Regions from separate parts of the Arthrobacter sp. FW306-1B-F12A genome, predicted to be linked through region 2. Evidence: riboswitches for the same ligand, from Rfam matches in the RefSeq annotation. Region 2 holds a riboswitch; each other region holds the start of a gene.
The links. Region 2 has a riboswitch for cyclic di-AMP ahead of AC3WJU_RS14495 (NlpC/P60 family protein). Riboswitches for the same ligand answer to the same signal wherever they lie in the genome.
Positions count from the first base shown of each region.

Region 1 (3,265 bases), on a different contig from region 2:
GCCGCCCGCCGCAAGGCAACCCTGGCGGCCGTCCGGACCCGCTGGACCCCCGCGGCCAGAGCATCGGCACGCTCAATGCACGCATCCTTGCAGGCCAGGTGAGCAGTGATGCCGGCTTCTTGTCCTCCGATGCCACACGTGCGCCGTTGTCGCCCAGCGACGCCCGAATCCTGTCGGCGCTCCCGTCCGATGGCCGCCCGGTTGATCGCACGCTGTCCACTGGCGGCTACCGGCTGGTGGCCACCGAAACTCCATACGGCGATGTTGTCATCACAGGTCTCCCTCTCGCCTCGAAAGAGGACACCGAGGCCTCCCTCGTCTGGACCATGGTGCTGGTCTCCTTGGGCGGACTGGTCCTGATCGGGCTGGCCGGAACCGTGCTGATCCGCCGTACCATGCGGCCTTTGGAGCAACTCTCCGACGTCGCCACCAAGGTGTCGAAACTTCCGCTCGACGCCGGTGAAGTGGCCCTCGCGGTGCGTGTTCCGGCGTCGGCGGCCCATCCGAGCACCGAAGTGGGAAGCGTCGGCCATGCTTTGAACCTGATGCTGGACAACGTCTCGAGCGCCCTCGAGGCCCGCCAGCAAAGCGAAACCAAGGTGCGCCAATTCGTCGCGGATGCGTCGCACGAACTACGCACTCCGCTGACCGCCATCCGCGGCTACACCGAACTCTTGCGCATGACCGAGACGTTCACCGAAGACGGGCGCAAGTCGCTGGGCCGGGTGCAGAGCCAGTCCGAACGCATGACCACCCTCGTGGAGGACCTCCTTCTCTTGGCCCGGTTGGACGAAGGGAAGGCCCCGGAATTCACCGATGTGGACCTCACGCAGTTGGTGATCGAGACCGTCAGCGACGAGAAGGTCATGGCCCCCGAGCACATCTGGCAGCTCAAGCTCCCGGATGAGCCCCTCACGGTCCGCGGCGACACCACCCAACTCCACCAGGTTTTGGCGAATCTGCTCTCCAACGCCCGCAAGCACACCGAGGCGGGAACCACCGTGGTCACGGGCGTGATGCGCTCCGCCGATGGCAGCGCCGTGGTGACCGTGACCGACAACGGCCCGGGCATCCCGCCTGAATTCCAGGGCAGGATCTTCTCCCGCTTTGCCCGTGCCGACGCCGCCCGGTCCGGCTCCGAGGGCACCTCCGGCCTCGGCTTGTCCATTGTGGAATCCATCGTTCAGGCGCACGGCGGCACGGTCGAAGTGGCGTCGCGGCCTGGCCGGACGGAGTTCGCGGTGCGGCTCCCGGCGCTCAGGACTGCCCCGGCCTGACGGGCGAACCAGAAGAGTACGACGCCGGTGCGCGGCGCGCGCAAGTCGACGCACCGGCGTCGTGATCTCCGTTACCTAAATGTGACTTAAGCTGGATCCTCCTGTACCGTCGAATAGGTGCGCTGGATCATTCCGGCCACCGCCGGGTAGGCGCCGAGCTCTGCCACTCCCCGGTGCCCAACAGTCCAGGCAGAGACGGGGGACCCAGGTCTCCGGGCAAGCGCTCATGTTGAGCCAGCCCTAGGGGTGAAGCCGTGCCGCCACGTTCCGCCGTGGCCACGGCCGGATGACCTCATCCGAATCCGACAGCTAACTCCGCAGGCGTCGAGAGGCAATCACCATGTCTGATTCCAAGGATCAGTCGCGCCCTGTTGCGCGCCACCGCGGCGAACCTGCCCGGAGAAACAAGTCACGTTCCACGCTGAGGCGAGCCGCCTCGAACCTCGGCACCGGCCAGCGCATGGCAGTTGTTGCCGGCGTCGTTGCCGTGTTCCTCGGCGCAGGCGCTGCCACCCAGGCCGCCGGACAAGCCATCAACGCCCAGGACATGAGCCGCACGTCCGAATCCCGCACGGTGGATCACTCAGCCACGCCTTCGGCCACCGCCACGCCGTCGGCGAGCGCAAGCGCGAGCCCCACGCCGAGCGCTGCGTCGACGCCAAGCCAGGCAGCCGCGCCCGCTCCGGCCGCCGTCGCGCCCCAGGCTGCCGCACCGGCCGCACCCGCTGCACCCCCTGCTCCAGCGGCACCGGCTGCACCCGTCGCCGTCGATGATCCCTCCGGCGCCCAGGCCTACGCCGCAAGCATCCTTCCCTCCTACGGTTGGGGCCAGGGCGAAATGTCGGCCCTGATCACCTTGTGGAACAAGGAATCGGATTGGCGCACCACTGCCACCAACGCCTCCAGTGGCGCTTACGGCATTGGGCAGTCGCTGCCGGCCGAAAAGATGGCGTCCGAAGGCGCCGACTGGCAGACCAACTACCAGACGCAAATCCGCTGGGGCCTGAACTACATCAAGGAACGCTACGGATCGCCGTCCGCGGCATGGTCCTTCCACTTGGCCCACAACTGGTACTAAGCCAAGAGCCAACCACAAAGTACGTCGAGGTCCGTCCCTTCCGGGGCGGGCCTCTCCGTTTCTTGGCCAGGCAAGTGATGCGCCACGCTGGTCACACATCCACAGCCACGTCACAGGTTCCGCCTAAAGCCTTCATATTCGGCAACGGCACTCTGGATACATGACGCTCATCGAATCCACCTCCGGAACCCTGAAGGACCCCGCGGTGGTGCCGCCGGGCCTTCCCATCCAACCCAGCACTCCCATCCAGCGCGGCACGGGGCGGCGCGCCCCCGTGGACACCCACACCGCCATCCCCGTCCTCGACGTCACCATCCCCGTCTTCAACGAGGAACGCGATCTCGAAGAGTGCCTGCGCAGGCTTCACGGCCACTTGCGCGAATCCTTCCCGCATGGCTTCCGCATCACCGTGGCTGACAACGCGAGCACGGACGGCACGTTGAAAATCGCGGAGCGCGTAGCCCGGGAACTGCCTGAGCTCGCGGTTGTCCACCTTGACGAGAAGGGACGCGGCAACGCCCTTCGCAGGGTGTGGCTTGCATCGCCGTCGCCCGTTCTGGCTTACATGGACGTTGACCTTTCCACTGACCTCGCCGCACTGGCGCCCCTTTTGGCGCCGCTGATCTCCGGCCATTCGGACCTCGCCATCGGCACACGGCTGACCCGTAACTCGCGGGTCGTCCGCGGCCCCAAACGCGAGTTCATTTCGCGCAGCTACAACTTGATGCTGCACTCGTTCATGGGTGCCCGCTTCAGCGATGCCCAATGCGGCTTCAAAGCGATCCGGGCAGACGTCGCCCAGCAGATCCTCCCGCACACCATGGATAACTCGTGGTTCTTCGACACCGAACTCCTGGTCCTCGCCGAACGCTGCGGGCTCCGGGTCCACGAAGTTCCCGTCGACTGGATC
Region 1 covers NZ_JBYSXD010000045.1:14,181-17,445, forward strand. Annotated here, with positions in the region: gene AC3WJU_RS17930 (sensor histidine kinase) at 1-1,277, shown strand, start outside; cyclic di-AMP (ydaO/yuaA leader) riboswitch at 1,442-1,615, shown strand; gene AC3WJU_RS17935 (aggregation-promoting factor C-terminal-like domain-containing protein) at 1,618-2,355, shown strand; gene AC3WJU_RS17940 (bifunctional glycosyltransferase family 2/GtrA family protein) at 2,516-3,265, shown strand, end outside.
Region 1: another riboswitch for cyclic di-AMP. It lies ahead of AC3WJU_RS17935 (aggregation-promoting factor C-terminal-like domain-containing protein); the one in region 2 lies ahead of AC3WJU_RS14495 (NlpC/P60 family protein).

Region 2 (3,265 bases):
CGTGTCCTGGTGGCCTGCAACTTCCCGGAGCAGGACCGGAACCGCGGCGGAGGCCAGGGGCATATCGCAGGCCAGGACGAGAACCCAGGGCGCGTGCTTCGTGGACGGCTCCTCGCCGTTTTGCGTTTCGCCTCCGTGCCCCAGGGCGAGGAGTCCGGCGGCGATCGCGGCTGCGGGTCCGGCGAAGGGCGGCTCCTCCCGCGCGGTCAATGTGCCGTCCGGCAGAGTGCCGGGATCCGGGCCGACGACGACGACGCTTCCCGCACCGCGTGCGGCCGCCACGGCGCGCTCAAGGAGTGTGGCGCCGCCGTATCTCAACTGGGCTTTGGGCACGCCGCCGAGGCGGGAGGACTTGCCACCCGCCAATATCACCGCATCAAAGTCCACCCGCCCAGATTACCCGGGAAGCGGGCTCAATTCCGGTTCAGGCCGCCGACTCGGGCAGGAGGAAGGGATCCCATGCGGGCGCAGGTTTCTCAAGCTCCTTGATTTGCCAGATAGTCCCGGTGGGCGCCGCCGGAGTGAACCTCAGTTTCCAGCCCATCTCGGCTGGGGTGTGGTCACTCTTGGCGTTGTTGCAGCGCAAGCACGCTGCCACCAGGTTTTCCCAGGAATCCGCGCCGCCCCTGGATTTGGGGTGGACGTGGTCAATGGTGTGCGCTGCTTTCCCGCAGTAGGCGCAACGGTGACCGTCACGGCGCAAGACGCCGCGGCGTGTGACCGCCGTGATGGTGTTGTACCTTGGCCGGATGTAGCGATTGAGCAGAATCACGGAAGGACGTCCGAGAATCTCTTGTGGCCCGACGACAGGCTCGTCGCCTTCGGCCACTACGCTCGCTTTTCCGGTGAGCACAAGGACCAGCGCCCGGCGGAAGGTTACTACCGCCAGCGGTTCATATCCAGCATTCAGAACGAGTGTGCGCATGCACGTACCTCTTCACGGCCGCACCCGTCAGGGGCGCGAGGGCCGGCTGCCCTCTGCATGTACGGGCTGTGGATCGACAACCTAAGAGTAAACACCAGAAGGCCAGATCAACGAATCCATGCGGGGGTTCCAGCGCAGTGTCGGTCAAAGTTCATGTGCCGGACACGTAAGCGCACGCTCGTTAAAACAGGACATCCCCACCGGCGGACCAGCGGGGATGTTCCAGTGAAGCTATGTAACCGGGGCTATTTAGCCACCAACGCGGATGAAGACCGGGCCGGAGCCGACATTGACGCTGTAAAGGGCGGTGGTGCCACCGTTCCAGCCGCCGTGGACTGCCATGCCGTTGCCGACGTAAACAGCGATGTGGGCCATGCCCATGCCACCGTTCTGGTAGTAGACCAGGTCTCCCGGCTGCGCTTCAGCAGCGCTGACCGTACGGCCAAGGGAGAGGTAGTCTGCCGGCCAGCCGTGGAAGTTGATGCCAACAGCGGCCAGGGAGTTCGAGGCCAGGGCAGTGCAGTCCTGGGCAACGCCAAGCTGAGCGTAAGCTGCGGCAGCAATCGCTGCGCCCTTGCCGCTGGCAACCTTCGTGGCGGGCGAAACAGCAGCGGTCACAGAAAGCGTCGAGGAGCCGGTAGCGGCACCCGTGGCAGCCTGCGAAGCCGGAGCGGCTTCCTGGGTGGCAACCGGAGCTGCGACAACCGGAGCAGCTTCGGTGGAAACCACCGGGCGTTCGTACTTGATGGCGACGGAGGAGTCGGCCGAAATGCTGGCTTGGGCGATGGACTGGACTTCCAGGGCGGAGGTCGAAGTGGACTCGCGGGGAACGTTGGTTTCTGCAGCGTTGGCTGCGATACCGCTAGTGAGCACCAGACCGGAAGCAGCTGCGATAACGGCTGCCTGACGGCCTACGCCACCGGCGTTGCTGCCGACAGTCTTAGCGATAACGGCAAGCGAGTTGGTCTTGGTGACCACGGCACGGTGGCGCGCAACAGTAGAGCGTGAAGACACGTTAAGAGGCCTCTCCCTATGCCCGCGAGGTAAGCTGTCGGATTCGGATGGGAGTCATCCGGCCACACTCCTCCCTCTCGGAAGTCGTGCGACTTAACCCCAAGGCCATCGGTGAAGATGACCAAAAGTGGGTCCCCCGCCTCTGCCAGACGATGTTTTGCGAACGGAACCTCGGGCAGTGGCAGAGCTAGGCAATCCACCCGAGTGCATCAACTCTCTAAAAGTTGATGCGAGTTAGACGGTACATGAGTTTTGGCTGAATGTCACATTCAGGTCACGGAGCGTGACAAGCATGCGAGAGACTTCCATCGGATTGGCTACAGCCAGCCCAGGGGGTCAACGACGTCGCCGTTGACCATGACTTCAAAGTGGAGGTGGCAGCCCGTGGAGGCGCCCGTAGTGCCGCTCAATGCGATGACATCGCCTCGGCCAACCGTTTGGCCCACCTGGACGTTGAACGACGACAAATGGTTGTACGTGGTTTCCAGGCCGTTGCCATGGTCCACCACAATGCGGTTTCCGCCGCCATACGGATGCCAGCCGGCGAAGGTGACCTTGCCGGCCGCGGCAGCATGGACCTGGGTGCCGCACTGGGCCACGAAGTCCTGGCCGCGGTGGAACTCCCCCAAACCGCCCGTGATGGGATTCACGCGGTAGCCGAAAGGCGAGGCCGTGGTCAGGGTGTCCAGGGGCGCCCCCAGGGTGCCCTTGGAGGACGAGGTCTTGATGGTGCCGACGGACTGTGCGCTCAAGAGCTGCTTGAGCTTGCTGTCCGGATCCGCCGTGGTTGACACTGCGGCACGGCTGAAGTCGATCGTGGCGCTTGCCGCGGCCGGAATCTCGGGCTGGGTGCCCACAGCCGAGGCGGCCTGGCTTGAATCCGCCGTGGCCGTCATGGCGCCGGTGCCCGGCATGGCGACTGTCAGGATGAGGCCCGTCGTGGCGAGGGCCACTCCGGCCTTCTGTCCCGCTCCGCTCGCGGCGGCGAATTCGGCCATCTGTCGCAAAGGACCCTTGCGGCGGCGAAGTTCGCGATGGGGATCGCGCGGCCGCTCGTGCTCGACGGCGCTTGTGCTCCGCAGCTCAGCAGTAGGACCGGACGCGCGCCTGCGGCCCCTGGTGTTCTGCGTGGTCAAGGTTTTCCTCTCTGGCAAGCCTGCGAAGTTAGCTGTCGGATTCGGGCCAGAGAGATCGTGGACCCGGTCCGCGCGAAGGGCACGAAACGCAAGGTACCCGGAGGGGCCTTGCGTTGTTTGCACTTCCGCTACGGACTTCACCCCAAGGCCGTCTTTCGACAGCCGATGGTGGTTCCTCCGTTTCTGCCAG
Region 2 covers NZ_JBYSXD010000029.1:30,929-34,193, reverse strand. Annotated here, with positions in the region: gene mobA (molybdenum cofactor guanylyltransferase) at 1-387, opposite strand, end outside; gene AC3WJU_RS14500 (HNH endonuclease) at 425-925, opposite strand; gene AC3WJU_RS14495 (NlpC/P60 family protein) at 1,175-1,939, opposite strand; cyclic di-AMP (ydaO/yuaA leader) riboswitch at 1,945-2,111, opposite strand; gene AC3WJU_RS14490 (M23 family metallopeptidase) at 2,257-3,075, opposite strand; cyclic di-AMP (ydaO/yuaA leader) riboswitch at 3,078-3,265, opposite strand, start outside.

Region 3 (3,265 bases), on a different contig from region 2:
CGGGGTCGATTCCGTGCTTTTCAGCGCCGGGACTGAGACGCACTCGGTCCTGTTGTTCCGCGAAACGGGCGGACGGGCAGAGCATGCCCAGGTCCTGGTCCACTATCAGCTGGAACTCGCCAAGCGCGCCGGCCGAAAAGTGGACCGCGTCATTCTTGGCATCAGCGAGCCGTTTGCGGCTATTCGCCAACTGGGCCGGGCGTACCGGCAGTCGAAGCTCGCGGCCCAGGCTGCCGCCGTCGATCCTCCGCTCGGCGAGCTCGTGGACAGCCGCTCGGCCGGGATCTATCAGTTGTTCGAACGGCTACAGGCGCCCGGGGGCTGGGACGATTCGGGTTCCGTGCACTTCCAGGAGATCGAGGACGCCGACCGCAACGGCGAGCTGCTGCCCGTGCTCGAACTGCTTTACGACAGCGACGGCTCCGTTCAGGATGTGGCCTCGAAGCTCCACCTGCACCGCAGCAGCATCTACAACCGACTGGCCAGGGTCCGCCAGCTTATCGGAGCGGATCCGCTGAATGGCGCCACCCGGCTCGAACTCCACGCAACGCTCAAGGCGCGCCGCTGGGCTGGCCGACCGCGGATTTGAAGCGCAGGTACCGGAAACCGCGCTGGCCTACTTGTTGAACTGCCTCAACTGAAGGCTGCAGCGCCAGCGGTCCGGGCGGTGCTGAATCATCTGCGTCCGGGTGTTCCGGCAGCACCGTCCGTGCCACTCGACGGCAAATGCTCGATGCCCTCCCATCCTCACTGCAGTGCCTTGGTTGCTGCGTCCAGAATCGACCCAAGATCGACGCCCGGTTGGGTAGGCGGTGGCGTCGGTGTGGGGCTGGCCGGGGTCCGCGGCTTCCAAGAACCTGTGGGTGCGGGAGTCGGAGACGCTGGATCCGTCGGATCCGGTGTCGGGGTTGGGCTAGCGGGTCCGGTCGGACCGGGGCTGGGAGCAGGCGCAGGCTGGGCCGGAACCGGGGTGGAAGGAACAGGCGCCGGGGTGAGGCTTGGGGGCAGCGCTGACGGGAGGGCAGGAACCTGAACGGAGATCGACGGTGCAGGGACGCTCGACGATTCGACAGCTACCGGTCCTTGCGGCGAATGCTGCGCCGGGTCCCCGGCCTGGCCGGACTTGGCGCTCGGGGTAGCTGCCGAAGGTGATTCCGCAGCGCTGGGGGAGGTGCTTGGCGTCGTGGAAGGAGCGCCGGATTGCGTGGAGTCCTGGCTGTCTGCGCTGGCAGCGTCCTGGGCACGGGATTCCTGGCCGAAGAAGGGCAACTCGAGGGCTTGTCCCAGGGAGCCGGCGGCCAACAAGATGCCTAGGGCACCTGTCACCACTGCCATTCGGTTGCTCATCGTCCGGACGGCGGCGGCCTTCTTGAGGACGGCGTGTGGTTCACGGCTGAAGGAGGAACCGGTAAGGGTCGCCGGACCGGCGCCGGCGCGGGTTGCCGCGGGAAGTGCCGTTGTGGCTGCGTTCTCGGTTTTGGCCGACTCTGCTGCCGCGCGAGCCAAGGTCGCAGCAGACACCGTCGGTATGGCCGCAGTGGCCGGCTCAGCTGTCGCAGGAGCCGCGGTCTCGGCAGCGACAGTCGGTATGGCCGCAGTGGCAGGTTCTGCCGCCGCGGCAGGCACTGTTTGAATGGCCGCAGTTTCGCTGGCTTCTGAGGCCCGCTTCCGTTCGGCTGCGCGGGCGGCCGCGCGCGTTGTGGGTGCCGCCGTCGTCGGTGTTGCCGTGGGGGTGGGCGCCGCCGTCGAACTCAAAGGTTCGGAAGCCGCCGCAGCGATGAACGGTTCGCTGTCTGTGGCCCGACGACGTCCGGTTGGTTTGGTGCTCTCGCCCGCCACTTGGGCACGGCGAGGCTGATCCATGGTTGGGGACATGGTGATTGCCTCTCAACGCCTTCGAGGTTAGCTGTCGGGTTCGGACGAGGCCGTCCGGCCGCGCGTGGCGGCTTCACCCCAAGGGCCTGAAGTGGGCCCGGAGACTCTGGGTCCCCCGTCTCTGCCGTGGGTCTGGCGGATTCCGGGTTGCGGCAGAGCTCGGCGTCAACCCGGAAGCGGCCCGGTTGGGGACTGGGTCGCCCCTCGACGTTACAACAGCCGGCATGCAATGTCACATTTGAATAACGGGCGCGGTGACCCGTTTTTGCCCGGCCTGGCCGGCGATGAGTCCCGCGACGTGTTCGGCGTCGCGGCCGACCCCGCCCACGAGGCCGGAGGTCAACCCGTATTGGAAGGGCATGCCCACAAAGAACAGTCCTGGGAGTTGTTCCACGGCGCCCCGGAGGGTGAGCGGCCAGCCGTCCTCATCCGTGGGAAGTCCTTGGATCCAGCCAAAGTCCGGTTGGTAACCAGTAGCCCAGATGACCGTGGACACCGGTATCGCGTGGCCTTCATCGGTCAGGGGTTGGCCATCGCGCGTGCCCTTCAGGCGTGGTAGGCGGGTGACTCCCGCGGCGTCGAGCTCCCGCGTTGAGGTCCGGATCAGTGGCGCGCCGTGCTGGGTGAACCCGAGCGCGACCTTGCGGCCGATAGGGGTGGATCTGTTCAGCACCTTGTGGATGAAGAGCCACCAAAGCCCGCCGGCGTATCGCGTCACGGGGCCCGGAATGTGGAACGGAGGGTTTCCTGCGATGTAGGTGCGGTGCGTGGGTGCGAGCTCCAGGGCGATTTCGACGCCGGAGGTGCCGGAGCCGACCACCAGGACATCTCCGGGCGGAATTGAGTCCGGGTTGGAGTATTCCGCTCCGTGCAGTTGGTGGATGCCTGGATCGAGATCCCTGGCGAACGCCGGGACCCGTGGCTGTGTATTCGGGCCCGTGGCAACAACAACGTTTCTCGCCAGGATCGACCCGGCGATCGACTGCACCCGGAACCGGCCGTCCTCCCGCTCGATGCCGACGACGCGGGCGCCATGGCGTACCGGGAGTTCCCAGTTCGTGGCGTAATTCTCGAGGTATTCGGCCATGGCGTCTTTGCCGGGAAAGGTCCCCCGGGCGGCTGGAAATGGCAGGCCGGGAAGGGAATCGTGCTGCGCCGGGGTGAAGAGGCGCAAGGAATCCCATCGGCTCCGCCACACGTCGCCGACGCGGGCCTGCGAGTCCAGGATGAGGAAATCTTGCAGGTGTTTCTTCAGGTGGTATCCGGTGGCGAGCCCCGCCTGCCCTGCGCCCACAATTACCGTGTTCACTGCCTCATTGCTGTCCATCGCGAAGCCTCCTGAGGTGTCCGAGGTGATTAGAATAGCATTCCAGTCACTGGAATGCTATTC
Region 3 covers NZ_JBYSXD010000004.1:103,165-106,429, forward strand. Annotated here, with positions in the region: gene AC3WJU_RS03555 (PucR family transcriptional regulator) at 1-589, shown strand, start outside; gene AC3WJU_RS03560 (hypothetical protein) at 748-1,863, opposite strand; cyclic di-AMP (ydaO/yuaA leader) riboswitch at 1,878-2,023, opposite strand; gene AC3WJU_RS03565 (flavin-containing monooxygenase) at 2,108-3,202, opposite strand.
Region 3: another riboswitch for cyclic di-AMP. It lies ahead of AC3WJU_RS03560 (hypothetical protein); the one in region 2 lies ahead of AC3WJU_RS14495 (NlpC/P60 family protein).